Linked DNA regions of Rubinisphaera margarita. The protein of the gene in region 1 binds, or shares a complex with, the protein of each later gene. Links are inferred from orthologs where the notes say so. Each region holds a gene or a part of one and is shown in the gene's direction. Other genes may lie near its edges. The genes, in order: mnmG and L1A08_RS07730.

What was found.
Region 2: the proteins of mnmG (region 1) and L1A08_RS07730 are in contact, whole or in part, in a solved structure (PDB 9HIP), measured with the Escherichia coli proteins. The link is inferred for Rubinisphaera margarita from one-to-one orthologs.

What each region holds. Positions count from the first base shown.
Region 1 is NZ_JAKFGB010000012.1:496,037-511,151, forward strand. What follows is about bases 5,020-8,018. They hold mnmG (tRNA uridine-5-carboxymethylaminomethyl(34) synthesis enzyme MnmG), read left to right. Parts: upstream 5,020-5,597; coding sequence 5,598-7,439; downstream 7,440-8,018. Other genes in these bases: L1A08_RS10500 (ThuA domain-containing protein), read left to right, coding at 5,020-5,504; L1A08_RS10510 (class I SAM-dependent methyltransferase), read left to right, coding at 7,463-8,018. In the rest of the region: L1A08_RS10475 (UDP-N-acetylmuramoyl-tripeptide--D-alanyl-D-alanine ligase), read right to left, coding at 1-93; L1A08_RS10480 (UDP-N-acetylmuramoyl-L-alanyl-D-glutamate--2,6-diaminopimelate ligase), read right to left, coding at 117-1,631; L1A08_RS10485 (alpha/beta fold hydrolase), read right to left, coding at 1,862-2,647; L1A08_RS10490 (LLM class flavin-dependent oxidoreductase), read right to left, coding at 2,720-3,895; L1A08_RS10495 (hypothetical protein), read left to right, coding at 4,099-4,389; more of L1A08_RS10500, read left to right, coding at 4,497-5,019; more of L1A08_RS10510, read left to right, coding at 8,019-8,224; L1A08_RS10515 (TlpA family protein disulfide reductase), read left to right, coding at 8,217-8,768; L1A08_RS10520 (serine/threonine-protein kinase), read right to left, coding at 8,924-12,958; L1A08_RS10525 (alkaline phosphatase D family protein), read left to right, coding at 13,204-15,078. UniProt on the Escherichia coli protein: NAD-binding protein involved in the addition of a carboxymethylaminomethyl (cmnm) group at the wobble position (U34) of certain tRNAs, forming tRNA-cmnm(5)s(2)U34.
Region 2 is NZ_JAKFGB010000010.1:125,427-140,477, forward strand. Bases 1-2,935 are described here. They hold L1A08_RS07730 (tRNA modification GTPase), read left to right. Parts: upstream 1-748; coding sequence 749-2,122; downstream 2,123-2,935. Other genes in these bases: L1A08_RS07720 (hypothetical protein), read right to left, coding at 1-377; L1A08_RS07725 (hypothetical protein), read right to left, coding at 374-556; L1A08_RS07735 (c-type cytochrome), read left to right, coding at 2,295-2,935. Outside these bases: more of L1A08_RS07735, read left to right, coding at 2,936-3,824; coxB (cytochrome c oxidase subunit II), read left to right, coding at 4,001-4,798; L1A08_RS07745 (cytochrome c oxidase subunit I), read left to right, coding at 4,844-6,655; L1A08_RS07750 (COX15/CtaA family protein), read left to right, coding at 6,707-7,666; cyoE (heme o synthase), read left to right, coding at 7,803-8,720; L1A08_RS07760 (cytochrome c oxidase subunit 3), read left to right, coding at 8,886-9,902; bifunctional methylenetetrahydrofolate dehydrogenase/methenyltetrahydrofolate cyclohydrolase FolD, read left to right, coding at 9,937-10,797; L1A08_RS07770 (hypothetical protein), read right to left, coding at 10,829-12,091; L1A08_RS07775 (hypothetical protein), read right to left, coding at 12,162-12,659; L1A08_RS07780 (hypothetical protein), read right to left, coding at 13,036-13,548; L1A08_RS07785 (hypothetical protein), read right to left, coding at 13,885-14,178; L1A08_RS07790 (DUF1559 domain-containing protein), read left to right, coding at 14,351-14,614; L1A08_RS07795 (hypothetical protein), read left to right, coding at 14,886-15,051. UniProt on the Escherichia coli protein: Exhibits a very high intrinsic GTPase hydrolysis rate. Involved in the addition of a carboxymethylaminomethyl (cmnm) group at the wobble position (U34) of certain tRNAs, forming tRNA-cmnm(5)s(2)U34.

The sequences.
Region 1 (15,115 bases):
GGATCGTTCGATGCACGCGTCGTCCATGGCAGCAGCGGCGACGAGTCGGCCGTCGAGGATGTCGGCGAGTTCGGACAGGCTCAGTGGATTCATCAGCGGCCAATCGCGTCTGTGTCTCAGGCGGTGTGTTGCAGGACGTTGATGGAGACGGAGCGGGCAGCGGTCTGGACTTCGACAACATCATCGAAGATCTGCAGGTCGTCGCCAGTCTGCTGCGTTTTCTCATGACCTTTGCCCAGAATGAGAACACAGTCGCCAGGCTCGGCGTGGCCAATCGCCCAGGCAATCGCGGCTCGCCGGTCGGCTTCGATGAGATCCGCCGTACATTCGTCGGGAAAGCCACTGAGGAGATCGTGAAAGATCTGAAGCTGCGGCTCGTGACGGGGGTTATCTGAGGTGAGCACGATGACATCGGCTGCGAGTGCGGCCCTTGTCATCAGCGGTCGTTTGGTTCGATCGCGGTTCCCCCCTGCTCCGAAAACGCAGATCAGACGACCAGAGACGTGAGGTCTCATCGTTTCGACAATATTCTCGATTGCGTCTGGTGTATGGGCGTAGTCGACGAAACATGAAAACGGGTGATCGGTTTCGATTCGCTGGAGCCGTCCTGGCGGCCAGGTTGCGTTCGCGAGGCCCTGTTCAACGTGCTGAGGAGAGCAGCCCTCCTGCTTCAGAGCGGCGACGCCCGCCAGAGCTGCGTTCAGAATGTTGAACCGTCCGGGGACCTTGATGGCGATCTCCAGCCGGCAATCCAGTCCCTGGAGAACAAACCGGCTTCCGTGGCGGTCTTCGTTGAGAACCTCGATCTGGTAGTGGTTCCCCGCTGCGAAGCCAACGGTGGTGGGGATGATCGGAGTGCGTCGACAATCGAGCGACGTGCGGATGCGGGGATCGTCTCCATTGATAATCAGGGCACCATCGAACTTGCAGTAATCAGCGATCAGCCCTTTGGCTGAGCAGTAGGCTTCGAGCGAACCGTGGTAGTCGAGGTGATCCTGGGTGATGTTGGAAATAATGGCGGTCTGCAGTTGAAGCCCGGCCAGTCGCTTTTGCGTGAGCGCATGACTGGAAACTTCGAGCATGACATCAGTTCCGCCTGCTTCGGCAATCTTTCTCAGCCATGCGGCGAGATGAGCCGGCTCGTGAGTCGTCATCGACGAAGGCTGCGGCGGATTTCGCGAATCGTCGTTCTCAACGGTACCGAGCAGCCCCGGCTGCTTCCCGGCCGCTCGCAGAATTGATCGCAGCAGCCATGTGATCGAGGTCTTGCCGTTGGTTCCGGTAACTCCGATCAAGTTCAGATGGTTGCCGGGTTGTCCCTGTAGATACTGGCAAAGCCACCCGTATGTTCTGCGGACATCGCTGACGATGCACTGGGGGGCATCGACACAGGAAAGCGGCGTATCAGTCAGCACGCCGCGGGCTCCGCGAGCGATAGCGTCCTCTACGAAATCGCAGCCGTGGTGGATGGTGCCCGACATCGCCACGAACAGATCGCCCGGCTTGCAGCGGGCGGAGTGTGTGCAGACGTCTCGAAACTGGATGTCGCCACAGCCGACGAAACTGGCCGAAGGCAGCAGTTGGCGAATACTGTATTGCGAAATGGGTCGCTGCGAAGAAGCAGAGCACATTGTGACGCGTCGTCCCTGACCGAGCACGTAATCAGTCTCACATCATTGTGAGAGAATCTGTGAACCAGGCAGCCTGATGGGAGCAGTTTGCCGATGCCGGGCCGGTTCCGTCAAGATCAGTCCTTGTTCCCTTGAGCGAATGGTCGGGGAACCTGGGCCTGGGAGAGCACATCAAACCCCCGAAGTGCATTGTACGCGAACGGCGTGGTCACTCTCTTCGCTCGCCTGCTCTACTCGACGATGAACGCTTTCGTAGCCGCCACGAAGTCTTCAGCTCGTTCGAACGGAAGCATATGCCCTGTCTCTTCGAAGATCTGCAACGAGGCGTTCGGGAGTTCCTTTTCGAGGAACTCGCCAATGCCGAGAGGAAGCAGCTGATCGTTGCGGCCCCAGAGCAGCTTCACCGGACACTCAATGCGGAACAGATGTTTCGGCAGGTTTGGATTGTGGAGGTACGGGTTCCAGCCGACACGAGCCGTGGCTTCGCGGGCCTTCAGCCAGAGTAGAATGCGGGAGTCCTCGAAGGAAAGCGGCATCGCCTCTTCGACGTAGGGCGAATTCGGATCGAAGAAGAGTAACGCACGGAGTTTGTCGAGCTCGTCGATGAACAATTCCGCCATCGGGACGCCTTCGACGCGGATTCCGGCTGAGTTCACGAGAACCAGTTTGGAGACGAGTCCCGGCCGAAGCACCGCCAGTTCCATGCCGATCCAGCCCCCAAGGGAGAAACCGACCACCGGAACGTTCTCCAGTTTGAGCTCTCTCATCAGATCGACGTAATGCCAGGCATAGTCGGCTGCGGAATGAATTTCGTTCAGTCCGTCGGAATTGTCGAAGCCCGGGTGAGCCGGCAGATACACTGTGAACGACTGCGCGAGCAGGTCATGGAAGCGAGTCCACTCCGTTTCCCCGCCGGCGCTGTGCAGATAGAGCAGTGGTGGGCCTTCGCCTCCCACGGTCAGCTGGATGCTCTTGTTTCCGAGTTTGACGAAGGACGTTTCGTGAGGGACAGTCATGGACGGGCTCAGAGTTGGGAGAAAAACAGATGGTGTCAATCAAGTCGTGAGGGGAGCCTTCAGCAGGTCGCCTCAGGTCGATGTCGCTGCACTGGCATCGACGACATCGGCTCCGAGCTCCTTTCGGAGATAAGGCAGAACCTGCTCTCCGAACAGAGTCATGTTCTTCTTCGTCAGATCTGCGGGAAGTGTTCCGATCTGGAACAGTCCCAGTACATTGCCGACGCCCAGATCCTGGATGTAATCCTTCATCTTCTGGCGAACGGTTTCTGGGCTGCCGACCATGGCATAACCCCCTTCTTCGACCTGCTCACGGTTTTTCACATTGCCGAGGAACTGTTTCAGAGCGGAACCGATCCGGGCGATCGACTTGGCCGACGTATATCCCGGTGGGAAAACGACCAGGCCCTTCAGCAGCTTGTTAATGAAGAAGAACAGATGCTTTTCGTATTCGGCCCACGCCTGTTCGTCGGTCTCCGCGACGTAAATCGGCACGAGCCAGCCGGTCTGCTCGGGATCGGCCGTGTAACCGTTCTTGTCGCAGGCGTCACGGAACATATCGAAGTTCTTCTTGAAGAACGACTTGTGAAAATACGGGATCCCCATGTAGCTGTAGCGGCGTTCGGCGACGAAATCGATCGTCTCCTTGCTGCCTGCTCCGGGGATCCAGATCGGCGGATGCGGCTGCTGGTACGGAGTGGGCCAGGGATTCACGTACTTCAGCTTCCAGTGCTCGCCGTAATGCTCGAACGGTCCCGGCTCGGTCCAGGCGCGAACGATCAGGTCGAGTGCTTCCTGATACTTGCTGCGGGCATAAGTCGGGTTCATGCTGAAGGAGTTGTATTCCGGTCCCCCGCCGACCACCATTCCGGCGATCAGGCGTCCGCCAGAGATCACGTCGATCATGGCGAATTCTTCCGCCACGCGGGTCGGAGGATCGTAGAACGGCAGCGCGTTGCCGATGACGGCGATTTTCACCCGCTTTGTCTGCCGGGCCAGAATCGAGGCCATGAGATTGGGGCTTGGCATGTGCCCGTAAGCCGACTGATGATGCTCGTTAATGCAGACGCCGTCGAAGCCGACTTCTTCCGCGTAGATCAGCTCATCCAGGTACCGATTGTACAACGAGTGGCCGTGGATGGGGTCGTACAGCGAGTTGGGGACCCAGGTCCAGGCGGTTTCGTATTTCTCTTCGAAGTCGTCCGGAAGCTTGTCAAAGGGCATCAGGTGAAATGCGAAAAACTTCATCGCAACGGTCCCCGTCGTGGAATGGCGTTAGAACTGGCGTCAGCTCGGCATCAACTGACGTGAATTTATCTTGCAGTTTTTGTAGGCTGATCGCAATGCGGCAGACTGTCACAGAAACTTTCCGGAGGCGATTTCGCATCGCCCAACCGGTACAATTGGCAGATTTGCTATAAAGACGAACAGATATTCAGGGAGGAAGTCCGATGGCGGAGCGGGATTACTCGCGCTACCAGCAGAACATCATCAAGCGGTACTACGATAACCGCGATCAGATCGACGAGCAGAAGCTGAGCGAACTGGTGACCAGTCTTTACCTCGCCAGTCCCAAGCAGGCCGAGAAGAAGTGGGAAACCGCCCGGAAGCTGCTGGAGCGCCTCGAGATCCCGGATACGCGGGTCGAGCATATCATGGAGAAGAAGGATCCTGCGATCCTCGCCGCTGTGGTCGATGAACTGCAAAAAGGGCTCATCAAGCCTAAAAGCTCGAAGAAGTAACCGGTAGAGGTATTGTGACGGGTTCGTCCAGCGGAGCGAATTCAACACCTCGCCGACAGATATCACTCCTTTCCGAGATTCCCGGGATCGATCAAAGGAACATTTTTATGCGCCTACTTGTATTTCTGACCCTGCTGGTCTCGATTCCGTCCTTTGCGGCGGCGGCCGATCAGCAGTACGTGGTTTACGAAGGGGAAAAAGGTCCGGGCGTCGGCAAGCACATCGTGCTGATTTCCGGTGACGATGAGTATCGGTCGGAAGAAGCCATGCCGATGCTGGGGCAGATTCTTGCCCGGCACCATGGTTTCAAGTGCACCGTGCTCTTCGCGGTCAATCCGGAAACGGGGGAGATCGAGCCGACCTACCAGAAGAACATCCCCGGAATGGAGAACCTGCAGACGGCGGATCTTGTCATTCTATTTACCCGATTCCGTGCCCTGCCCGACGAGGACATGAAATACTTCGATGACTACCTGAAGTCAGGCAAGCCAATCATCGGACTGCGAACCTCGACGCACGCGTTCAACTTTCCCAAAGACTTCGAGACCTCTTACGCCCACTATGGCTGGAACAATTCCAACACGGCATGGCCGGGCGGTTTCGGAAAGGAGGTCTTTGGCGAGACGTGGTACACGCACCATGGCAAGCATAAGTCCGAGAGCACCCGGGGTATTATCGAGGAAGATCACGCCGATCATCCGATTCTCAACGGAGTTGAGAATCTGTGGGGACCGACGGATGTCTACGGCGTTCGGGAACTTCCGGCTGATGCGGAAGTGCTTGTCCGTGGACAGGTTTTAACGGGGATGAAGCCGGACGATCCGCCGGTTGAAGGCGAGAAGAACGACCCAATGATGCCGATTGCCTGGACGCGGAAGTATGAGACGTCGACCGGCAAAACGTCTCGAATCTTCTGTACCACACTCTGTTCGTCGATTGATCTGGAAGATGAAGATCTCCGTCGGATGCTGGTGAACGCATCTTTCTGGTGCCTGGGGATGGAGAAGAAAGTTCCTGAGCGCGCCAATGTCGAGATCCTGGGCGAATACGATCCCTCGTTCTACGGCTTCGGAAGCTTCAGGAAGGGACTCAAACCGTCGGATTTCGCCTGGTAAGACCGACCGGGGATTCCCCCGCTGGCATACGGTTCTAGAATACTCGCTGGTTGCCTGCATTCAGCGAGTCTTTGTTTTTTGTGAAGAATGAGAATGAGTCGTCGCGAGTACGATTACGATGTGATTGTTGTCGGAGCCGGACATGCCGGTACCGAGGCGGCTCTGGCTGCTGCGCGGATCGGAGCCCGTACGGCTCTGCTGACCATGAACTGCGATACCGTCGGCCAGATGAGCTGTAATCCCGCGATTGGTGGCGTGGCCAAAGGTCAGATTGTACGGGAGATCGATGCTCTTGGCGGCGAAATGGGCCGCGTGATCGACGAGACCGGAATCCAGTTCCGCATGCTCAACCGCTCCAAGGGTCCGGCGATGCACTCGCCCCGCGCCCAGGCCGACAAGAAGGCCTATCAGTTCTCGATGAAATGGCGAGTTGAGTCGCAGGAGAATCTGACGCTTCGCCAGGAAATGGTCGAGGACCTGCTGACTGAAGACGGCCGCATTACCGGAATTCGTGTTCGCGGTGGAGCCGAGTATCGTTGTCCGGCTCTCATTCTTACGACCGGAACCTTTCTGCAGGCGATCATGCACACTGGCGAGGCCAAGACTCAGGGAGGTCGTGCAGGAGAGGGAACAACCGGAACGATCTCTGATTCGCTCGCGCGTCTTGGCTTCGCGCTGGAACGATTCAAGACGGGAACACCTGCCCGACTGAATGGACGTACGATCGACTTCGATCAACTGGAGCGGCAGCCGGGCGATGAAGATCCGGAACCGTTTTCGTTCATGACCGAGCGCATCTCGCAACCACAGATGGACTGCTATCTCACCGAAACAACTCATGAGATTCATGAGTTGATTCGCGCCAACCTGCATCGCGCGCCGATGTATTCCGGGCAGATCAATTCGACCGGCCCGCGGTACTGCCCGTCGATCGAAGATAAAGTGGTCCGCTTCGCCGATAAGACTTCGCATCAGATTTTCCTGGAGCCCGAAGGTCGTCAGACGCACGAAGTCTACTGCAATGGAATCTCGACCTCCCTGCCCCGCGACGTGCAGGATCAGATGATCCGTTCGATTCCGGGCCTTGAGCGGGCAGAGATCATGCGGTACGGATACGCCGTCGAATACGATTTCGCACCACCGACGCAACTGCGTCCGACGCTCGAAACAAAGGCGGTTCCCGGGCTGTATTTCGCCGGACAACTGAATGGGACAACCGGTTACGAAGAAGCGGCTGGTCAGGGGTTGATCGCCGGTGTGAACGCCGCTCTGAAGGTGGCCGGGCGGCCGGAGTTTATACTCGATCGCAATCAGGCCTATCTGGGCGTGTTGATTGACGATCTCGTGACGAAGGGGGTCGACGAACCCTACCGGATGTTTACCTCACGAGCCGAGTATCGATTGATTCTCCGACAGGACAACGCCGATCGTCGGCTGACCCCGCTGGCACGGGCGCTCGGAACGGCTTCTGCGGAACGTCTGGAGCTGTTTGATCGCCGTGTCGCCGAGATCGATCGCGGTTTTGAGTTCATTCGCGGAAAGCGGCATCAGGGACAGACGCTTGAAGACTGGTTGCGTCGTCCGGAAGTGAACTGGGAGACGCTCTGCGAGATGGTGCCGGAGACATCTGCACTGGAGTTGTCTCGCGATGTCACGCGGCAGATCGAGATTGATGCCATGTACTCCGGTTACCTCCGCAAGCAGCAGAAGGAAATCGACCGGTACTCCAAGATCCATGCGGTGAAGATTCCCAACAGTTTCGATTACTCCGGGCTGACCCAGTTGCGAGTTGAAGCCCGCGAGAAGCTGAACCGGATTCGACCAGTCACCGTGGGACAGGCGGAGCGGATCAGCGGCATCACTCCTGCTGACCTGACCGTGCTGATGATGTACCTGGCGAAGCCCCGAGGTGAGAAGGCGGAATCCGCGACTTGAGAGAACTTTTGAGAGGACGGAACATGAAACGATGTCACTGGCTGAGCCTGTTTGTCGTCCTGCTGTCGGGGCTCATTTCCAGCCCGGTGTTCGCCGCTGAGCCGGAAGCTGACGAGTCCGGGCTCTATGAAATGAAGCAGGAACACGATCCGAATGGCATCGGTAAGTTCTACATGGGGCGTGAGATCGCCCGCGTGATGGGACATCAGGGGGCGCTCTGGCTGGAGCGGCCGGAACGCGAGGAAGAAGAGAATCTCTCTCTACTCGTCAAGTTGCTCGACCTGAAGCCGGGCATGGTGGTGGCGGATATCGGGGCGGGCAGCGGCGTGTTGACGCTTCGAATGGCTCCGCAGGTCGCTCCCGGTGGCAAAGTCGTTGCCGTGGACATTCAGCGGGAGATGCTCCTGCGTTTGCAGAATCGGATGGGAGAAGCCGAGATCACCAATGTTGATCTGCATCTGGGGGCTCCGAAAAGTCCGGAGCTGAAACCGGAATCGGTCGATCTGATTCTGATGGTCGATGTCTATCATGAGTTCGAATTTCCGCACGCGATGGTCGAGAACATGGCAGCCGCTTTGAAGCCGAATGGCCGCATCGCTTTGGTGGAATACCGACTGGAAGATCCGAAGGTTCCGATTAAGCTTGTTCATAAGATGACCGAAGAACAGGCCATTAAAGAAATGACGCGGCCCGAGTTTGGTCTGGAACACACGCGGACGATTGACGACTTGCCGCGACAGCATCTGTTGATTTTCACACGGAAGAAAACAACTGACGATGAATGATCCATCCGCCTCCGCCGGCAACCCCAAGTCCGGTGCCATGGGACTCTCACTGGCAATCCTGGCCGTTGTAGCCGCCGGGGCGTTCTTCGTCTGGTCGATGCAGCGTGGTGTCGGACCGCGGGTCGGAGGGCTGGCCGTTGGGGAAGAAGCTCCCGAGATTTCCGCTCAGGGCTGGGTGAACGGAAAGCCGCCTGAGGATCTGCGGGGCAAGGTCGTGGTTGTCGATGAGTGGGCCACGTGGTGCCTCCCCTGCCGGAAGGAAGCGCCTCATCTCGTGCAAACGTACAACGAGTTCAAGGATCGCGACGATGTGGTCTTTATTGGACTGACAAGCGAAAGCCCCGACTCGCTTCCTGCCATCGAGAAGTTCCTCGAAGAGACCGGCATTACCTGGCCCAACGGCTTCGGAGCCATGGAAACTCTCATGGCTTTCAAGGCGGAATACATTCCTCGCGCCTGGGTCATCAGTCGCGAAGGCCGGGTCGTCTGGAATTACGACTCCAGAGGAGAGATGTCCGATGCGATTCGGGCGGCACTGGAGTAGACCGCTGTCTGCTGTTGGTCCAACCCAACGCCTGACGCGTCAGCTAATCATTGCAGGCTCGAATTGCAGTCAGACGGATCACCGCTCGATGTCTATCCGGTCCCTCGCTCATTCTTCGGCGTGGGAAGAAATGGATCGATGCACTTGAGGCGGGTCTATGTCCAGCGGCCCGGTGAAAAGACAGCGAAGAAACGATCGGAATTGACGATGCCATGGTCGCGAACATAGTTCCGGGCTTCGTCCGTGCCTGTTCTTGCTGACTCGGTCTGTCCGAGCCGCGCGAGTCGGTCGTGACAGATCGCTTCGTACATCGCCAGTTTCACCTCACGAAAACCGGCCAGAGCCCGTTTGAGTCGGGAAATAATCTCTGTTCGCTCTGGCTTCTGTTGGAACGTCAGAAGGCCCGCTTCCAGGAGGTCAGCTTCGGCGGCGCAACATCGGCTGGCTTCTCGACGCAGCTTGCGAATATGTTTCTGTGCGTCCTCGTGGAGCCGGGCGGTCAACTCCTGTGAACCTTCACGACTCTGTTGAGTTGCTGCCAGCGTTCCGATCGCTGCCCCGGCTCGATGCAGACTGTACGCATGCCGGGACCAGTGATGCGATTGCAGCAAAGCGGACCGAAATGGCTTCTCGATCCGCACAGTGGTTTCCCAGCACAACCGATGTTCCTGCTGGTACCGCAACTCCCACAGGTGCCGCAGGTAGTAATTGAAATGGAGATTGTTGAATTCGTTGAAGTCGAGCAGTCGAGCGAGATCCTGCGTCCGGCGATCGGTCTGGCGGAAGTCGTCGCTGGCCATGTCACGGACGATTTCGGAAACGCCACGAATCATCAGGTCGTAGTAGGTCGTATCCCGTTTCGATTGAGTTTGCGGATCGATGCTCGTCAGTTGGTGAATTCGCACGACATTCCCGGAGAAGTTCGCTGAGAACAGCGCAAACATACGGCTCAGGTCAGCTTCCCACCAGGCTTCGGGGCAGTGTTCCAGATAGCTCGACATCGCATGTGTGCAACGTTCAATAGCTCGATCGAAATCGGAGGTCAGATAGTCGATCGCTCCTTCGCACATTTCAACGAACGTCTCGACATAGACGGCCCCCGAGTAATGGGGCGAGGTCCGAAGTTCCTGGAGAATCTGCCGGGAGCGGGCGATATCCGATGGCTTGCCCGTCGCGGCGACGAGACAGGCACCGTACGCCTGCAGTTGATGAGCTTCGACCAGATGCGGAGCCGCCTCGTTCTCCCGCTCGCCCACGTGCTGGAAATAGCAGCCGCGAATCGGATCAAGAATACTCAGGCTTTGCGCGGCCGCCCAGCACGTTTTCATTCTTTGCACGGCTACCTTCTCGGTGCGTCGGCGGAACAACCGGGCGACCGGCCTGATCTGTCGAGACTGCAGCAAACGCTCCTGCAGAATGCCGCGCACGACCTGACTCATCGTTCGCGGATACGAGAGGCTGACGTCGCTTAACAAAGATTCGAGCAGTCGATGTGCCTTGGCCAGCTTGCCGACCTGAAAGAGTCGCATCATTGCGAGTCGGTTGAGTTCGAACTGGCGATCAGAATCCGGAGCCAGACCTGCGGCGAGCTCGTAGTGCTCGGCCGCTTTTTCGCCCTGCCCGTCTCGTGCGTAGGCTTCCGCGACGCGTTCATGAGCCAGGGAACGCTCCTGCGGTTCGGCTGTTTCGGTGAGCTCGAGGATCCGCTGATACAACCGGGCCGCCTGATCGAAGGCGAGCCGGCCCGTCGCCGCTTCGGCGGCCTGTTGATAATGGTCTACGGCCTGCTCGCGAAGGCCGGCCGCTTCGTAATGGCGGCCGAGAGTCTGGGCATCGACGCGGGAGGTTTTAATCAGAGTCGCGGCCAGTGACTGGTGAATCTCTCGACGCCGCAATTCATCGACGATCGTCGAGACGGATTCCCGAATCCGGTCGTGGTAACATTCGACGTAGTCTTCTCCGGTGGACCCACTCGTGCGAACGAAGTTTTCATCCCGCAGGACATCCAGGTGCGATCGTCTGGTTCGAGCTGCTTCGACAGCTTCTGAAATCGGCAGCGGTTGACCGTTCAAGGCGATCAACTCGAGTAGCTGTCGGGAACAGGGCTCCAGGTTCTGAACCCGTGAGATAATTGCTTCGTCGAGTGTGTTAAAGTTATCGCCGGCGCACTGCTTGTGGCGAATTAATTCGCGTATGAAATACGGACTTCCTCCGGCTTCCCGGGCGATGCGTTCGGCTTCACTGATATTGCCCGAACCAGTTCCGAGAATTGACTGTGCCAGCGCTTCCGCGTCATCGGGTGTGAGTTCGCCGAGCGGAATTTGAACGCACTGTTGCTGGATGGTGGTCGAATCGGAACCCGCTGAAGGTCCGAAGATGACCTTCAGGCATTCGCTCCATTCCCGTTCGTCGCTACGGTACGTCGCGATCAGCATCAGGGGAGGAGCGTCTTTGCCAAAGAAAATGTCCTGCAGCAGACGGGCACTGTCGCGATCGCCCCATTGCAGGTCATCAATCGTCAACACGAGCTGATAGCGGTCCGCCAGTGACGCAAGCAGTTCCCGCAGGGCGTGGATGGCCCGACGTCGGGATTCCTGGAAATCGGACGGCATTCGATAACGTTTGACCTCCTCTTCGACCGCCTCGACCCGTTGAAGAACCGGAAAGAGACGAGCGAGATCGCCGGTGTGCCGCGGAAGAAGCATCGAGGCATCCGCTGGCTTCAGACGATTGAGATGACGGCTGATCGAATCGATGATGCCGTCGAACGCCTTGTGTGGAACTGATTCCCGCTCGTAGCAGCGGCTGCTGAGGACGAGTGGATTCTCGTGCCCGTTCGCGAAGCGGTGCAGAAACTCATCGACAAGTGCCGTCTTGCCGACGCCGGAGAGTCCGTGCACGAACGCGATCCCCGGCTGACCTCGATCGAGTCGCTGGGAGACGTCTTCCAGGACCTGAAGTTCGCCCTCACGTCCGATCAACAGTGGGCGAGCCGGCGATGAACTCCGAACAGTCGGTGTGAGATTCGAGGACTGGACCTTCAACTGGTCACGCATGCCGGCGATGTCCGGTCGCAGATCAGGATCACGCTGCAGCAGTTCGCCGCACAACCTGTTGAGTGCTCCGGAGACTGTCGGGAGGACATCGCTCGGCAGCGGCGGATCCATTCGCTGTTTCGCTTCGATCATCGCGAGTGCCGAGCCATCGAACGGGCGTCGTCCGGCCACGCATTCGAAGAGCATCGTCCCGACCGCGTACATGTCACTGGCTGGACTGAACTGTTCCTGGAACTGTTCGGGCGCCATGTAAGCAATGGTTCCGGCGATGCCGCATTCGATACTCTGCTGCCATTCCGGAAACGCAGTTTGAACCGTAGAGACAAGGCCGAGATCGAGAATGACGACCCGTCCTTCGCGGGTCACCAGAACGTTGGCGGGTTTTAGATCCCGATGGATGAAGCCGGCCGAGTGCAGGACTTCGAGACCATCGAGAAGTTGTCCAAAGTATTTGGCGATCAGCAGGTTCAGCCGCTCCTGAAAGGCACCGCCGCCTGGCTGCGGGAGGGCGCGCGTCATCGGCACACCGTCGATCAGTTCCATGGTGAAGAACCAGACATCCCGCTCGGCAATCAGTTCCTTGAGCCGCATGAGATTCGGATGATGCAGGCTCGCCAGTGTGCGGAACTCGCGTTTGAAGCGGTAAAGCGATCCCCCTTCCGGCACCGTAAGCACTTTGAGGGCACACTCCTCCTGATAGAGCTCGTCGAAGACTTTAAAGACCTGTCCGAAGCCACCCTGCCCCAGTTTCTGAAGGACACGAAAGCGTTCGGTGCCGGCGAACTCGGTCGTCTTGGTCTCAATCGGAGCAGACGGTGCGAGGCTGCTGGCTGTTGGGGCGATGGCGGTCTCCTGAACCCGGAAGACTTCGTCGACGACATGACTGAGATCGCGGAAACGATCCAGATACTCGGTGTGCCCCGGCACTTCTCCGTTCTTCTGCCGGAGTTCGACTTCCAGGGCGAGAAGTTCCCAGAGGACGGCCGAATGGTGGGCGACATCGATTTGCTGGAGATAGTCTTCGATTCGAGGTTTTCCGCCCTCCAACCAGCAATTCTCAAACTGATCGCACACGCGGTCGATCAGCTGGTTCAACTCCAGTAGGAGGATCGGGTTTTCGGATCGATTCGTCATGCCTGTGCACATAACAGAGAGAATCGGCGGGGTGACTGGACAGGCTGATTGTAGTGGACTTTCAGGGAACCATGCCATGTGACTGAGCGAGGAATGTCATGTTTCGGGGCCGCATCAGTTTCTGTGGAGTACCCTTTTGACCGTAGTTTTTCCCGGAATCGTGGACAGGTCTCCGGAAAGCCGATACGTTGCCAGTTCCCGAACCCATCAAGATCGACTGCTCTGTTTCTGTAAAGGAATCGCTGATGAGACTGTCAGGTGTCCCGGCTCGCATTCTCCTGCTGCTCTGCATCGCCCTGTTGTCTGGCTCTGTCCACGCGGCAGATCCTCCGACAATGACCCATGGACCGATGTTGGGTCATCCTTCGGGCGATTCCATGCAGGTTTGGGCTCGAACGTCGCAACCGACTTCGTTCTCCGTGCGTTATGGTCTCGATCCACTGAAGATGGATCAGTCGGTCGAAGCCTCGGAGACAGAATTGTCTGACGACAATACCGGGGTCGTGAAGCTGACCGGACTGCAGTCGGAAACCCGCTATTACTATCAGGTCTTTATTGAAGACTTCCCGCAGGGAGGCGTGAATTCGTTTCGCACGCTGCCATCGGCCGATTCGTCACGGCATCCGGAGCATAACCCGGATGGACTGTTCAACTTCAAGTTCGAGTTTGGCTCCTGTGCGAACCAGAATCCGCAGCACGGGATTGGACACTCGCTGCCGCTTTACAAAACGATGCTCCGTACCCTGGCCGACGATGTCGACTTCTCGATTATGAATGGCGACTGGCTCTATGAAGAGCTGCGGGACACGCCGGTTGATGTTTGGGCAACTGCTCAGCGTGTGAAGGACGAGGAGATCCCGAACGTGGTCGATATCATGCCGACGATTGTCGGCGTCTGGGAGAACTATCGGCTGTATCTGGAACGGGGCGAGCCGATGGCTCAGTGGTATCGCCAGGTGCCAGGCATGTTTACGTTCGATGACCACGAGCTGATCAATGATATCTGGGGCGCGGGTTCAGCAGGACGGCGGCATCGAAGGAGTGTGTTTCGGGATATCGGCACCGAGGCCTGGTACGACTATCTCGGCTGGGCGAACCCCAAAGAGTTCAATCATCCCATTCATTTCGGAACGGCTCGTTTTGAAGCGGGGAGCGATCGGCTGCACGATCCCAAGGCGGACTTCACAGCTCTGCCGCTCAATGAGATGTCGAACCTGCACGTCCACTGGGGAACCCCGACCGCGGGTGTGAATGACATCGAACTTGATAAAGACGAGGCAGGCGATCCCAATTCGCGGGTATACGACATCGTTAAGGTCCTCGACAGGCACACGCTGCAACTCTCGCACAAAGCAGCGGCTGACGGTCAGGCGGCTTATTCGATCGGACGTCGAAACTACGGCGACTTCAAGATTGCCAACTGCCACTTCTTCCTGCTCGATACCCGAAGTCATCGTGAAATGCACGATATCCGCGAACCGGCGAAAAAAGGGCTGACGATGCTGGGCCTGCCGCAACGGGAATGGCTGTTGCAAACGATGAAGGAAAGTGACGCCGAGTTTTTCTTCGTCGTTTCGAGCGTCCCTTTCACGATCCCTCACAGCGGAGCCGGTGGCATCGAGTTTGATGAGCAGAACAAGGAGGAAGCCTGGGTCGCGTTCCTCGACGAGCGGGAGATGCTGATCGACGAATGGGACACGCTCAACAAACCCGTTTTCGTGATGACGGGGGATCTGCACAACAGCTTTGCGATTCAGATCACCGATCAGGTCTGGGAGTTCTGCGTCGGTCCGCACAACTCGGTGAATCATGTGCCCGAACTCGATGAAGCCGACCGGCCCGCGACCGGACTGTTTCAGTCAGGGCCGCGGGAAATCGACATTCGCTGGTCCAGCTACGTGCTGGCCGACCTGCCACGGCTCGAACGTCTGTATCCATACTATTGCGTGATCCAGGTGAACAACGTCTTCAACATGCCGCAGAAACTCGGCGGCAAGCGGCTTGTGACTTACCCACATCCTCAAGTGATCTTTCAGTACTACGAAGGCCGAACCGGGAAGCTGGCGTACGCTGAGGCGATTACACTGCCTCGGAAGAAGAGTGCGAAGACAACCGACTGATGCGGAACTATGCGGTTGTCTCTCCCGGCCGAGCTTC
Region 2 (15,051 bases), on another replicon or contig:
TGCGGGTCGAGGTACTCATTCAAATAGTTCACCAGATCGGTCGTCATTTTACTTCGCGGCACCACGAGCTGACACCCGGCTGCTCGCGCCTGTTTCAGCCGGTCGACTTCGACGTGGGAGCCGAAGCCGATGACCATCAGGTCGGGATACTGCTCTCGAACTGCGGCGACATGCGAGACCGCTTCCCCAGCCGAATCGAGATCGATGATCCACAAACCAGGCGGCTCGGTTCCAGAGTCTGAAGCCAGCGCAGCAGCGTCTTTCAGGATACGCACTTCCCGCTGAAGAGCACGGGCGGTATCGAGAATTCGCGTGGTGAAGAGGAAGTCACTGCAGCTGAGCAGGCCGAGGCGGGGAGCGTTGGTGTTGTCTGTCACGACTGCTCTCTCACGCCAGCCGACGATTCTGGCCGCTGAGATTGTGGGCGTGATTTCTTGTTCCGTTCATCCCAGGGGATTTCGATCGAACGAACAAAAAAGAACCACGACAGGCCGCCGATCGCCAGCGCGAACAGCATGACGACGATGGGTAACCAGATGGCGGAGAGCATTTCCATACGTTGGTTTCCGGGCTCAGAGGAAGAACAATCCGGGATGCGGTGGTTGCTGGGGCTGTGAACCTCAAGTATAAGCGATGCGGTTCACCGTGCGAACCGGGCATATTGCCGCACCTGCTTCTGTGTTTATCTATCTCCTGCTCCGGCACTGGCTGAGCCAGTGGCCCACTTATTATCTCCTGCAGCCGTTGCATGTATTCTCCCAGTCAGATTGATCCTGAGCAGACGATCGCCGCCATCGCTTCGCCGGCTGGGGCGGGCGGACGGGGAATCATCCGAGTCAGCGGGGCGGATGCTCTCGACATTGCCGGCAGTTTGCTGCGGGAAGCGAACCCGCCACTGACGATCGGCACGCGATCGGCGGAGCGTTACAGCTGTACCATTCCCTTCGGTTCCTTTGGGGCACCGCTCGACATTGATCTGTTCGTCTGGCCGGGAACGCGAAGTTATACCGGACAGCCGACGGTTGAAATCCACACGATCAGCTCGCCCCCGATTCTCGAATCGTTGCTGGGACGCATCTATGAACAGGGAGCCCGGCCAGCGGGTCCGGGTGAGTTCACGATGCGAGCCGTGCTGACCGGGAAGATGACACTATTGCAGGCCGAAGCCGTCCTCGGCGTCATCGACGCCGAATCGGAACGGGATCTCGATCAGGCCCTCACGCAGCTGGCGGGCGGGATTTCCTCACTGATGCGGACCATGCGGGACGATCTGCTGTCGGATCTGGCCGATCTGGAAGCGGGGCTCGATTTTGTCGATGAAGACATCGATTTCGTCGATCGCGGCGACTTCCTGAAGCGGCTCGTGCGGATTGAAGCGGAACTTGAAGACCTGTGCGAAGCGGCCAGCGAGCGGATGATGAACCGCCCCGAGTTTCGCGTTGTTCTGGCCGGTCTTCCGAATGCCGGGAAGAGCACGCTGTTTAATGCCCTCACCGGAAAACAGGCTCTCGTTTCCGATCGGGCGGGCACAACGACCGACTATCTCTCGGCAACGGTGGAACGGGACGGCGTGCGGATTCAATTTCTCGATACCGCGGGCTGGGAGCTTGGTCTCGATGAAATCCAGCAGCAGGCCCAGTCGCATCGCCAGCTGCAGCTGGAACAGGCCGATCTGATCCTCTGGTGCTCGTCTGCCGACGATTCCGGGAACGAACTGGATGACCGGCGATTCACCGAACTGCGACGGCTCGGACGCCCTGTCACTCAGATCGCCACAAAGTCTGATTTAGGTGGCACTTCCGGCGATGCAGAAGTTACCGTAAGCGTCGCAAAAGCGATCGGGCTGGAGGAACTGTGGAGCCTGCTGATCGATCGGGCTTCTTCGGGAAGTGTGCATCGGACGGAACTGCTTTCCACGAGTGCGGCTCGCTGCCGGGATGCTCTGTATCGGACGCGGGATCACATTCATTCCGCGAGGTCACTGGCCGAAACGACCGCCGGCGATGAGTTGATTGCCGAGGAGATCCGAGGTTCGCTCAGGGAGCTCGGGATGATTCTGGGACAGGTGCACACCGATGATCTGCTCGATCTGGTTTTCAGCCGGTTTTGCATCGGAAAATGATCGCCCGTCACTTATGCGTCACTTTGTCGCAAACGTGCGGCCTGATGTCGCGTCCGGCTTGATATCAGTGGCCAGATCGTGACAATGCGAATGACCTCGGAGCCAGCCAACGACCTGATCGTTCAATACGATTTCGGTACGCGCTCGCTTTGTCTTTCCTGCCTGAAACCGCATGTCAGAGACGTCGATGCCATTCTGGAAGACCTGTAAAACTCGATGCCGCTTTGCGACGCCGCTGCTGGTGATTCTGCTCGCCGGCCTGGTGGGCTGCGAGCGTGTCGACAGCCAGTTCCGCTTCTCCGAAGAGACCGAACTCCTTGCGCCGCAGGCAGAAACGGCTGTCAAAGAGACGGTGCTGGTCAACTTCGGCTCCCCGGATGACCCCCGAATTCCGGTCTATTTCCCCGTCGATCGCGGGCAGATCTCGCTGACGGTCGCCGACTTCGATCCGGAGAAACCGACCGAACTTCTGATCGAAACGCCCGAGGAAGAAGTCGATCTCGTCGGAAAGCGGCTCGAACTCCTGTTCGATCCGGAAGACGCATTCGATGTTCAAATGGATGCTTTCGATGAAGAGCAGCCGAACCCGCTGGACGGCCTCGATCAGCTGACCATTGCCGCTTACGACACGGAAACGGGAACAATCACGCTGACTCAACCGCTGCCCGATGTCGAGTTGATTGAACCGGGACTCGAACTGGCCGCCGCTCCGAACAGCTATCTCGCGGAAGGGGAACGCCTTTACGCTCAGCATTGCCTGCACTGTCACGGCGTGAGCGGCGATGGAAACGGGCCGACCGCTCAGTACATGGAACCGAAGCCTCGCGATTATCGGCAGGGCAAATTCAAATTCACCTCGACCGGGCCCCAGGATCGGGCTTCTGATGCCGACCTCGCCCATATCCTGCGGGAAGGAATCCCGGGAACCTATATGCCGTCGTTCAAAATGCTGCCGGATGAGCAGATCGACCGGCTCGTTAATTACGTGAAGTTCCTCGCGATGCGGGGCGAAACCGAGCAGGCGTTGAATATCGAAGTCGGCCTCGACTTTGCGTCGAGTGTTCTGGAAGAAGAACTCGAAGACGTCACGGACCCGGAAGAGATCCAGGAGATCAAAGCCGACTTCAACGAAGAGCTTGAAGAGTTCATCGCCGAGGACTATCCGGAAATCGCCCTGTTCGGCATGCTCGATCTGGCGGAAGCTTGGGAAGCGGCCAATGATGAGGACGCGATTGTCTACCCTTCGACGGCTCGGCCCGATCCGTTCGGACCTTCGATCGCCGACCCCAATCGAACGTCGGTTGAGAATGGACGGGTGCTTTACCTGGGCAAAGATGCTCAATGTGCATCCTGCCACGGCGATGCCGGTCGCGGCGACGGGTTTCAGACACGCCAACTGCAGAAGCGACGTGACGGCAGTGATTACGACGTGCCGGGCCTGCACGACGACTGGGCCAATCCGCTGAAGCCGCGAGACCTGACCAACGACATCTACCGCGGTGGACGGCGGCCGATTGATATCTTCCGACGGATCTACGTTGGTATCAAAGGAACACCGATGCCGGCCTTTGGCGGAAAGTCTCTCACGGATGACCAGATCTGGGACATCGTCAACTTCGTGATGACGATGCCTCACGACAAGGGACCGACCACATCGCATCCGCCAGCCGAGGGTGCCGTCGGCATGGTCGGAGAGAAATAAAACGTGGATGCCCTGGCCACTTGGGCGTGGCCGGGCGGAAGGCGTCCCAAACAAGTTGAAGCGTTCGGAGTTGAGGAACGAACGTGCCCACGCGAATGTGAGCATGTCACCCGGCGACAAGACCAGATGAATCAACAACCGGTGCGTACAGACGACGCATGCAGGGGAGTTTTTCAGTGAAACGATTGTGGTGGATTTTCTTTCTGATGATCTGGCCGGTTCTCGCGGTCATCGTCAGTCTGTTGACGCCCCAGCTGCAGTGGGGTTTCCCGCTCAGCGGACAGTCCGACTCCCCCCTCGGCGGCGAGATCGATCATCTGTTCTACCTGATTCTGATCATCACGGGCGTGGTGTTTGTCGGAACGCATGTCGCTCTGGGTTACGTGATCTGGACCGCATCGAGCCGCCCTGCCGATCGCCGCGCCTGGTACACGCACGGCAATCATAAGCTGGAAATGACCTGGACGATTATCCCCGGTCTGATCCTGCTCTTCCTGGCGTTTTACCAGATGAAAACCTGGGCTCAGTTCCGCATGGAAGAAGCCTACCCCGAGGCGGCCAGGCAGAACATTGTCGCTGAGGTAAATGCCCGGCAGTTTGAGTGGCGAATTCGCTACCCTGCTCCCGGCAAAGAGTTACAGCGGAAGCCCCAGCTCGACGACATGTACGGCGTGAACGAACTGCACGTCCCCGCCGGCAGCCCGGTGACGATTCACCTGCGGACGATCGACGTCCAGCATTCGTTCTTCCTGCCGACCATGCGGATCAAACAGGATGCCGTGCCCGGCCTGGTCATTCCGGTCTGGTTCGAGGCCAAAGAGCCGGGGGAATATCCTCTGGTCTGTGCCGAACTGTGCGGCTGGGGCCATTACAAGATGGGTGCGAAAGTTGTCGCCCATCCGCCCGAAGAGTTCGACGAGTTCATGAAGACGATGCATCAGGCCCAGTTCAACGACGGCTTTGCGGCTGAGTAACGTCCCCGGCACAGCGACTGAATCCACTGAATCGAAAGCTTCCCAGTGACCAGCGAGACTCCTGCACAACCCGACCACTCGACGGAGGACACCCATTCGCAGCACGCGCATGGGCATCGCCAGTCGTTTATCACCAAATACATCTTCTCGACCGACCATAAGGTCATCGGGATTCAGTTCCTGTTCACGACGATTTTCCTGCTGTTGATCGGGGGAGCTTTCGCGCTGGCAATTCGCTGGCAACTCGCCTTCCCGAACACGCAGATGCCGTTCGTGAATAAAGCCTTCTTCGAAGCCTCCGGCGGACAGATCACTCCGGAGTTCTACACCATGCTCTTCACCATGCACGGCACGGTGATGGTCTTCCTGGTGATTATTCCGATCCTGGCCGGTGCGTTCGGGAACTTCCTGATTCCGCTGATGATCGGCGCCCCCGATATGGCCTTCCCAAAGCTCAACATGATGAGCTACTGGTTCATGTGGCCGGCGGTTGCCTGCTTCGGACTGAGTCTGTTTTATGAAGGAGGTCCGGCGGCCGGCTGGACGTCCTATCCGATTCTGGCTGCGTTGTACGATGCCGCCCCGGGGTCTGGATTTGCCCAGACACTATGGTTGATGGGGATCACGTTTGTCGGGGTCTCTTCGATGATGGGTTCGGTCAACTACATGACCACCATCATCAACATGCGATCTCCCGGCATGACCTTCTTCCGGATGCCCCTCACAATCTGGGCGATGTTCATCACCGCGATTCTGCAGGCGTTTGCTCTGCCGGTTCTCACCGCAGCCGGGCTGATGCTGATTGCCGATCGCGAATTCGGCACCTGCTTCTTCGTGCCCGCCGGAATCACCGTGAACGACGCCGAGCCAACCGTCGGAGGCGGACAGCCGCTGCTCTGGCAGCACCTGTTCTGGTTCTACTCTCACCCGGCCGTGTACATCATGCTGCTGCCGGCGATGGGCATGATTTCCGACATGCTCTCCTGCATGTGCCGCAAGCCGATCTTCGGCTACCGCCCGATGATCTATTCCATGTCGGCGATCGCCGGTCTTGGTTTCATCGTCTGGGGCCACCACATGTTCATTTCGGGCATGAACCCGGCTCTGGGTATGACATTCATGGTGGCGACGATCATGATCGCCCTCCCCTCGGCGATTAAAGTCTTCAACTGGATCGGCACCATCTGGGGCGGTCATATTGAGTTCAACACGGTGACGCTGAATTCGATCGCGTTCGTGTCGATGTTCATCGTCGGCGGGCTGAGCGGGATCTTCATGGCGGCTGTGCCGGTCGATATCTACATCCACGATACGTACTTTATTGTCGCACATTTCCATTACATCCTGTTCGGGGCGACCCTTTTCGGTATCTTTGCCAGCATCCAGTTCTGGTATCCGAAAATGTTCGGACGAATGATGAGCGAGCCGCTTGGCAAGCTGCACTTTGTTCTGACATTCATCGGCATGAACGGCACCTTCTTCCCGATGCACATGCTCGGGATCGCCGGGATGCCTCGTCGATACGCCAACCCGTATCTGCACGAGTATCTCGAGCATCTGCTGCCGCTCAACCAGTTCATGACCTACTCGGCCATCCTGATGGGAGCCGCCCAGATTCTGCTGCTCATCAACGTGTTCGGCAGCCTCATCTGGGGCAAGAAGGCTCCGCGTAACCCGTGGAACTCCAACGGGTTGGAGTGGGTCGCACCGTCGCCGCCGCCACACGGGAACTTCGAAGAGATCCCGCTCGTTTACCGGGGGCCCTACGAATACAGTTCTCCGGAACGGACCGACCAGGACTACTGGCCGCAGACAGAACGTGAAATCGTCAGTTCGTCTTCAGCGACGACCGCCTAGAATGATGGGATCGCCCGCAAACACGGAATCCTCGCGGGCAGAAAGTCAATCATGAGTACCGACGTCAAAACCCCCAGCCACTGGATCCATGTCTTCGCCGTCGTCACGACGGCGCTGGCACTGCTTCCGATCGTGCTGGGCGCCATGACGACGACTGCAAACGCGGGCATGGCCTTCCCGAACTGGCCCGGCTCCGATGAATACAGCATGCTCAGCTATCCCTGGCTCTCACTGCTGCAGGATATGGGGACCAACCGCGAGAGTTGGGACAAGTTTCTGGAACATGGGCACCGTCTGGCGGGCGTGGTAATCGGCATCGCCTCGATCATCCTGGCCGTTCTCTGCCTGACGAAGAAGTCGACCCGCACACTCGCCTGGCTCGGTCCGATCGTGTTGCTGGCTGTGATCGGCCAGGGGCTCATCGGCGGCTTCCGCGTGCTCGAACGGATGCCCGAACTGGCGATGCTGCATGGGCTGTTCGCTTCGATCGTCTTTTCGATGATGGCCGTGACGGCGACGATCGCCTCGCCCCGCTGGTACAACACCGAACAACTGCAGACGGACCGTTCGCTCAAGGGGGCGAAGATCGCCTCGACGTTCTTCTTCTGTTACCTCATCGTTCAGTATGCACTCGGCGGCATTATCCGCCATCCGGTCGGCGTTTCGCGTTCCCCCATTCACGAACACCTCGGACTGGGCCTGCTGGCTCTGGTTGTCGTGGCTGTTGTCAGCTGGATGATGTTCCGCACCAAAGTGAGCTGGTTGAAGCGAGGCATGCTGCTCGTGCTGTTTCTTGTCGGGCTGCAGGTCTTCCTGGGACTGTTCGCCTACGCCATGAAGTTTGGCGTTCCCTCAATGGGAATCGTGGCCGTCGCCGAGTCGACCGGTCAGATTCTGTCCCGCACGTTCCACATGATTACGGGCGTGCTGGTTGTTGGCTCCACAGCCGTGTTGACCGCCCGCACGTATCGCGTGGCCCGGGTCCAGCGGCCTCAGGCGTCGACAACCTGAAGCGTTTCCAGCAGTCAGTGGGTGCCCCGCGACCGGGGCGGCCCTTCGTGAAGTTTTTAATCGATTCGAGACGTTCATCATCCGCCCGGATGATGCTTAGAGGTCGAAGTTCGACCTGGTTAATCAGGAGTTTATCGTGAGTCAGATTCCGACTCCCCCACAGATGCCGGTCGAGGCGATTGCCGTTCCTGCATGGAAGGCCAAGCTGACCGACTACGTCGAGCTCTCGAAGCTGCGAATTTCGATCATGGTGCTGGCCACCGTGACAGTCGGTTACCTGCTCGGCTCCCGGGGTGATTTTCAGATTATTACGCTCCTGAATGCCCTGTGTGGCATCGGCCTGGTCGCAGCTGCCTCGAGCATGTTCAATCAGGTTTACGAGAAGCGAACCGACGCTCTCATGCAGCGGACACAGAATCGTCCGCTGCCCGCCGGTCGCATCACGTCGACGGAAGCGATGATCTTCGGTTCGATCTGCGGCCTGTACGGCTCGCTGCATCTGCTGCTGTTCGTCAACCCGCTGACCGCCGTGCTGACGCTGGCGACTCTGGTGATGTACGTCGGCATCTACACACCGATGAAGCGGTTCAGTTCCCTCTGCACCACCATCGGAGCCATTCCGGGAGCGCTGCCTCCGGTTCTCGGCTGGGCCGCCTCGGGACAGTCGCTGACGATGGATCCGCTCTGCCTGTTCGCGATTATGTTCGTGTGGCAGTTCCCGCACTTTTTCGCCATCGCCTGGATGTACCGTGAGCAGTACGCCCGGGCTGGCCTGTACATGCTGCCGAATCAGATCCCGGCTCGCACCGTCACCGGACTGCTGGCCGTCGCGTTTGCCGTGCTGCTGATCCCGGTGAGTCTGATGTCGTCTTACTACGGCATGACCGGCCCGGTCTATTCCGTGATTGCGACACTCCTCGGCGTAACGTACCTTGGTTACTCGATCCGATTCGCCCTGAATGAAACCCGGCCGAACGCCCGGCGTTTGCTGTTCTGCTCGCTGTTTTATCTGCCGATCATCCTGACAGCCTTCGCCTGCAGTTATCTCGGATAAATGCAAGGAGTGCCGCTGGCTCCGCCAGTGAATGTTGGACCGTCTACAGTGTCATTGAAAGCCGGACGTCGATTTCGCACAGACAGGAATGTCTGTGCCACCCTGTCGGAAGTTCCTGCTTCCTGTTGAATTGCAAATCCCACAAAGAACTTCGGACTGACCTGCATGGAATCTTCTGTAGCCGAGCATCCCGCCCCGCCTCGGATGGGCCTGCCGATTCCCAACTCCAAGCTGGCCATGTGGCTGTTTCTCGGAACCGAGATCATGTTCTTCACCGGACTGATCGGTTCCTATATCGTGCTGCGATTTGGTTCGCCGGGCTGGCCGACCGATCCGGAAGTGACGCACATCAACGTCTTTGCCGGCGGCGTGAACACGTTCGTGCTGATCTGCTCCAGCTTCCTGGTCGTCCTCGCTCACGACTCGATTCAGCGGAACAACATCCGCCGGACGCAACTTTCGCTGCTGGGTGCGTTGCTGCTTGGCTGCCTGTTCCTTGGTATCAAATCGGTAGAGTACAAAGGCAAGTTCGATCACGACATTATCCCCGGTCATATCGCTGAGAACGATGCGGCGGCGATGCTGAAAGTCACGCGAGAACTCCAGGCCGCAGCCGACGCCTGGACGAACGACCTGATGCCCGAAGGCGAAGACACGATCTTCAAGAAGCGGTCGCTCATTCAACAGAAGCTGACCGAAGCCGGCGACAATGCTCCGGAGGATCTCGTCGCCTGGCTCGATTTCGCGAATGCCATCGACAAAATTCGCGAAGAAGTCTCCGGCGGACGGGTCACACTTCACGGCGAGGACTCGCACGGCGAAGAGCCTCACGATCATTCCGAATCGCATGCCGCCGCGACACTGGAAGCCTCACTGGCTGAGCATGGCGTCGCTGGCGGACTCGACTTCCTGGAAGCCGATCCCCGGTTCGCTCCGCATCTGGAGAATGTGCACGAGCCGCATCCGATCAAGTACGGAAACCTGTTCGCCTCGACCTACTTCTTCATCACCGGCACCCATGCCGTACACGTCATCATCGGGATGTTCCTGTTTCTGACCGTGCTGATCCGCGGCCCCTGGTTGAAGCAGTCGGCAGCCACATATATCGAGAACATTGGGCTCTACTGGCACTTCGTCGACCTGGTGTGGATCTTCCTGTTCCCGCTGATTTACATTATCTGACACCGCCCGTTCGATCTGACAAAGGAATCGCACTATGCCCGCCACTGTCATCGACGGGAAAGGCCTGGCTGCTCGTCTTCGCGAACAGACCAAAGGCGAAGTCGAGAGCTTCACCAGCTCCACCGGAGTGCAGCCGCATCTGGTTGTCGTGCTCGTCGGCGAAGATCCGGCCAGCCAGGTTTACGTCCGCAATAAGGAACGCGCCTGCAAAGCCGCCGGAATGCAAAGCACTCTGCATCGGCTTCCGAATGAAACCACAACTGAAGAACTGCTCACCCTGATCGACCAGCTAAACAACGACGCCGGCGTGCACGGCATTCTCGTTCAGCTCCCGTTGCCGAAGCAGATCGATGAGCAGTCGATCCTCGACTCGGTTTCACCGCTGAAGGACGTCGACGCGTTTCATCCCGAAAACGTCGGCCGCATCGTTCAGGGACGCCCCCGCTTTCTCCCCTGCACTCCAGCTGGATGCATGCAGCTGATCGGCGAAGTCTGTGAATCGACCGCCGGCATGCATGCCGTGGTGCTCGGCCGCAGCGAGATTGTCGGCAAGCCGATGGGCCTGTTGCTGATGCAGCGTGGAGCCGATGCCACAGTGACGATCTGCCACAGTCGCACCCGCGATCTCCCCGCTCTCACGAAGCAGGCCGATATTCTCATCGCGGCGATCGGCAAGGCGAACTTCGTCACCGCCGACATGGTCAAACCGGGAGCAATTGTGATCGACGTCGGAATCAATCGGGTCGATGACAAACTTGTGGGCGATGTCGAATACGGGCCCGTCGCGGAAGTCGCCGGAGCGATCACACCGGTTCCCGGAGGCGTCGGGCCAATGACGATCGCCAACCTGCTGAAAAACACGCTGGCCGCCGCTCGCATTCAGCAGAATGCTTGAGAGTTCCCGCTGACCGGAAGTCGGTCGAGGCTTACTGGATGATCAGCTCGTCGCGCGATTTGCGTTCGGGCTGTTGCGTCGTCTCTGGTCGCGGACGAGCCCAGACCGGGGTGTCGTCATCGACTTCCGGCTCTGCAGGTCGAGGCGTCGGCAGCTCATCGTCTGGCTGGAAGAAGGGCGACGGTCGTTCCCGTTTGTCCGTCGGCTGAGCGGCCGGCATTTCGTGCGCTGTGAATGGAGCCGAGACGCTGGCATGGCCGGCTGGCTCGACCTGATTTCCGGCAGCGGTCGAGGCTTCCTGCGGCATTTTGATCGTCTGATTCTGCATCCAGGCGCCGCTTGGCTCATCGAGTTCGTACTCGGTGATCGCCTTCGGCTTATCCCGCAACGAACGTTTGGCAATGCTGTCCGAAGGAAGCAGCTGTTTCGGCCCCAGTTCATGAACCGGATACTCGGCCATCTGCGGGATGTCCCAGATCGCGGAGGGCATATGCGGCGGATTGATCTCGACGCCGTTTAACGACAGCGTCATTTGCATGTCCTGCTGTTCCCAGCGGAGCGAGATCTTATGCGGCAGTCGCGCGGTCGTGTTCGGAAACTCTTTGTAGTTCGACAGCTCGGCGCTGGCGATTAACCGGTGCTCCGCATCGTAAAGTTCATGCCCGGTCACTTCGGCTTTCCGCAGATCAATCGTCGAGATCTTGCGGACCGTCACCCCACTCTCGTTGGTGTGGTGACTGACCAGTTTCACGGTGTAAGGTTGATCGGGATTGCGAACAAGCTCGGCCTTCGAGGCATCGATCGGCTTGACGCAAAGCACTTCCATCAGCCATTCCGGCTGCACGGGCACCGGGAAGTCCCGCTGGACCGCGGTCAGATTCTCATGACTGACCGAGAGGATCGCCTTGGGCTCGGCCTGCCGCATCCAGAACCAGATGCCGCTGTTGTTCGAGCCGAGGTCAAGTTCAGGGCCGGCCAGTCCGCTGGACACCGTCAGCCGCAGATGATTCGGCTCCTCAACGGCAACCATGGCTTTCAGTGGGACGAGAATCCCACTCACGTTGACCTGAGCGGATGTCGCCCGCCAGGCGTGAATGGGCACCAGCGATTCGTTGACCTGAGTCACGATCTGATCTTTGGTGGCCTCGGGAGCAATTTTCGACGAGCGGTGCAGCATCGAGGTCCACTGGGATCGAACACCCCATGACGACGTGCCACAGCCGGGCAGCACGCAGGCGCACAGCAGCAGCATGCAGCAGAACAGTTTCTCTGCCTGAGCTGTGCGTTTCGTCACCGCGGCCTCCTTGCCCTGAATGCGACTGGCATCGACAACGATATCGGTCGCTGGATCTGTCACCGCAGCGTTACGCCGCGCGTCGCAGCGGTTCCTGTCCCAGTGTATGGATCTCGGACTGCAGCCGCGACATTTCGACCTGGCTCAGTTCTTCTTCGGGAATTTCGAAAGCCCCTTCACCCTGAGCTCCTTGAAGCTGCATCATCTGTCGACCTTCCACTTCCAGAGTCGACTCGTGCAACAGACGTCGCTTGCGAATCAACAGCAGGGCGAGCACATAACGAAGCTTCTTCTGATAGTCGTTGGCCTGCTCGCAGTACTGGGCGAACAGATCGAACAGGCGATCGAGATCCAGATAGCCTTTAGGCTTCGACTCCGGCTGAGGAACTTCCGTCCGCCACACGCCCACGGCTCCTTCCGGCACACCGGACCAGGCTTCCGAGGCAAAATCGAGACGCTCATAGCGCCCGTCCTGTTCGATCAGCACCGAATAGCACAGATCGCCCGGCACAAGGGGTTCGCCAGAGGCGGCACAGGTTTTGGATAGTGGCTTCAATGAGTATTCCATGGCGCACATACCATTTGTGAAGGAGTCGAGAGGACTGGATCTGGTCGGTTTGAGGGGATGAAACTGTATCTCAACTCCGCAGAATGGGTAAACCCCGAAACCATCGCCCGTTCGTTGTAAAAACTGCAAAAACGACGGTGCCGCCTCCGTCCGAACGACGTGAATTCGGACAAAGTACGACGGATGATTCGGATTCTGCCGAGGAGAACTGCCGCAACCCCCACTGAGTTAGCATCGGCTCGGCATTAGTCTCAAGCGTAGGCTGATTGAATCAGTGTCGGGAAATTCATGCGGAATCGGTACTTCTCCGGAGAGCGTTGCAAGCGGCAGAGCCGGTCCAACCCTGTGGTCTGACCAGTTGGAAGTGCTGGCGGATCTACGGGGCCATCTTGTGATGATCGTGCTCATCGGGAGCGATGCAGTGGCCACCATTTCGTACCACGATCGTCTGCACGGCCTGCTCATCGAGAGCCGTCGTCCCTTCCATCCGGTCCAGATCGACCACCACGGCGGCTTCGTCGGACCCGAGTCGCGAGTTCAGCAGATCGGTCACATCCGGCTCGCTGGTTCGACGCAGCATGACGGCGGCGAACGCCAGAAAAATGATCACGCCGCCAATGACCGTAATTGCCAGAAACGGCACCGTGGCGAGCTCAAAGGTCTGCAGAATAATCAGGCCGCCAATCAACCCCACCAGAGCCAACACCCCGAGTTGCAGCGAGACTTTCCCGGGAATCAGCGGGCGAGTCAAATCTCGGCGTCGATAAATCCGGGCACACGCTCCCATGGCTCGGGACTTCAACCCCACAGGCCCCACCCCACAAATCTGGGTCTGAGCCGCCTGGGCCTGCGAAGCGGACGGGAATACACCAACAATTGGATCTCTCATGGCTCGTCTCCTGTTCGTTCAACGAGTCCGGACTCAAATGTCCCGGACTGGAACATGAAAGGAGCACGATGTGTGCCACTCGGCTGGAAAGACCCAGCTTCAGGATTTCCCCCATTCCATCGACCGATCGTCCGCCAGATTGCCGGATGAACGTCCACCGCGGACGGGCGATCTGTCCATACACACAGAACCGCGTCCCGGCGATTAAACGCTGAGCCGCTTGCGATCGCCGATGTCGCATGGAAGCCGTCGAAGTGATAGGACCTCGTCCCGCCCACCAAGAAGTCGCGGATCACAGTCCGTACTGTCGCGGCAGAACGACGCCGCAACGGGCGATCAACTTACAGCTGCCACGAGGTCGTAAACAATCTCGGCGTCAGTGCCACCCGCTTTCACACTGATCTGGTCATTCCCCACAACGACATCGACCGAATCCTTCCAGTCCAACTCGTGCACAGCGTTCGGGTTGTTCCCTTCAAACACCTCGACCGCGGATCCGTTCTTGCCGCCATTGAAGATGCGATATACCCCCTTGGACTGCCCTTTGAAGGCTCCCAGGATAATCGTCTTTTTCACCCCGGCCGTAATCACAACCCGACCACTCCGCGAAGCATAGGTTTCTTCAGCCATTCCAGCCCTCTCGAAAGACAGTGATGAACACACAGCCAGTCATCTTGACAAGCCGTACCTTCAAGAGCAAGCATAAACACCGAAGCATGTCTTAATTCGGCGATCCCGGAAGCGAACCAAAGTTCGCTATCCGCCCAGCGGCATCGCCCGGCCCAGTCAGGATCCCTGCAGACTGGGCTTCAGTAGACGATGCCGTGATCTCGCTGCGAGCAGCCGTGACACCAGCTGCCCGACATCCAGCCGTTGGCATTCCGGGGGCGTGAACGCTGTCCTGGCCGATGGAAGTGTGCGATTCATCAGCGAGAATATCGACTCCGGTGATCCGAGTATTCCTCTTCCCGGAAGCCCTGGCGGCCCTACGTCCGGCCCGAGCCCCTACGGCGTCTGGGGAGCGCTCGGCACGATTGCTGAAGGAGAAGTGATCGGAGAATTCTGAGCGGAACCGTCCCGCGAGAAAGCCTGCTTTTCTGGGCTCCAGGCGACTGCGGCACACAAGCACAAGCCAGACAGCAATTGGATCCAGATACACCTTTTGCCTCTGCCTATAGGAAGGCATTTCAAAGGTCCCGTAGCATCGGTTCGACGTCAAACAACTGGAGCGAAAGATCGTCACCCCAACATCGAGGTCGCCTGGTGCTTTTTCTCTATGCCCACCGCAGCCGCTCACGTACGCACGGGAGTGGCACAGCCCAAGCGTAGATACCAGCATGAAGACGTTTCACGAATGGCTGAGAGAACGGCAGCAACAAGAAGGGCTGTTGCTCAACGCCGATGGTAGGCTGAAAGGGATGTCGCCTGCGAACCCGTTGCCGAGAAATTCAGCGATGAACAAGAGGTTGAGCAAAAAGCCCAAACCGCCGCCGTCTGGCGTGC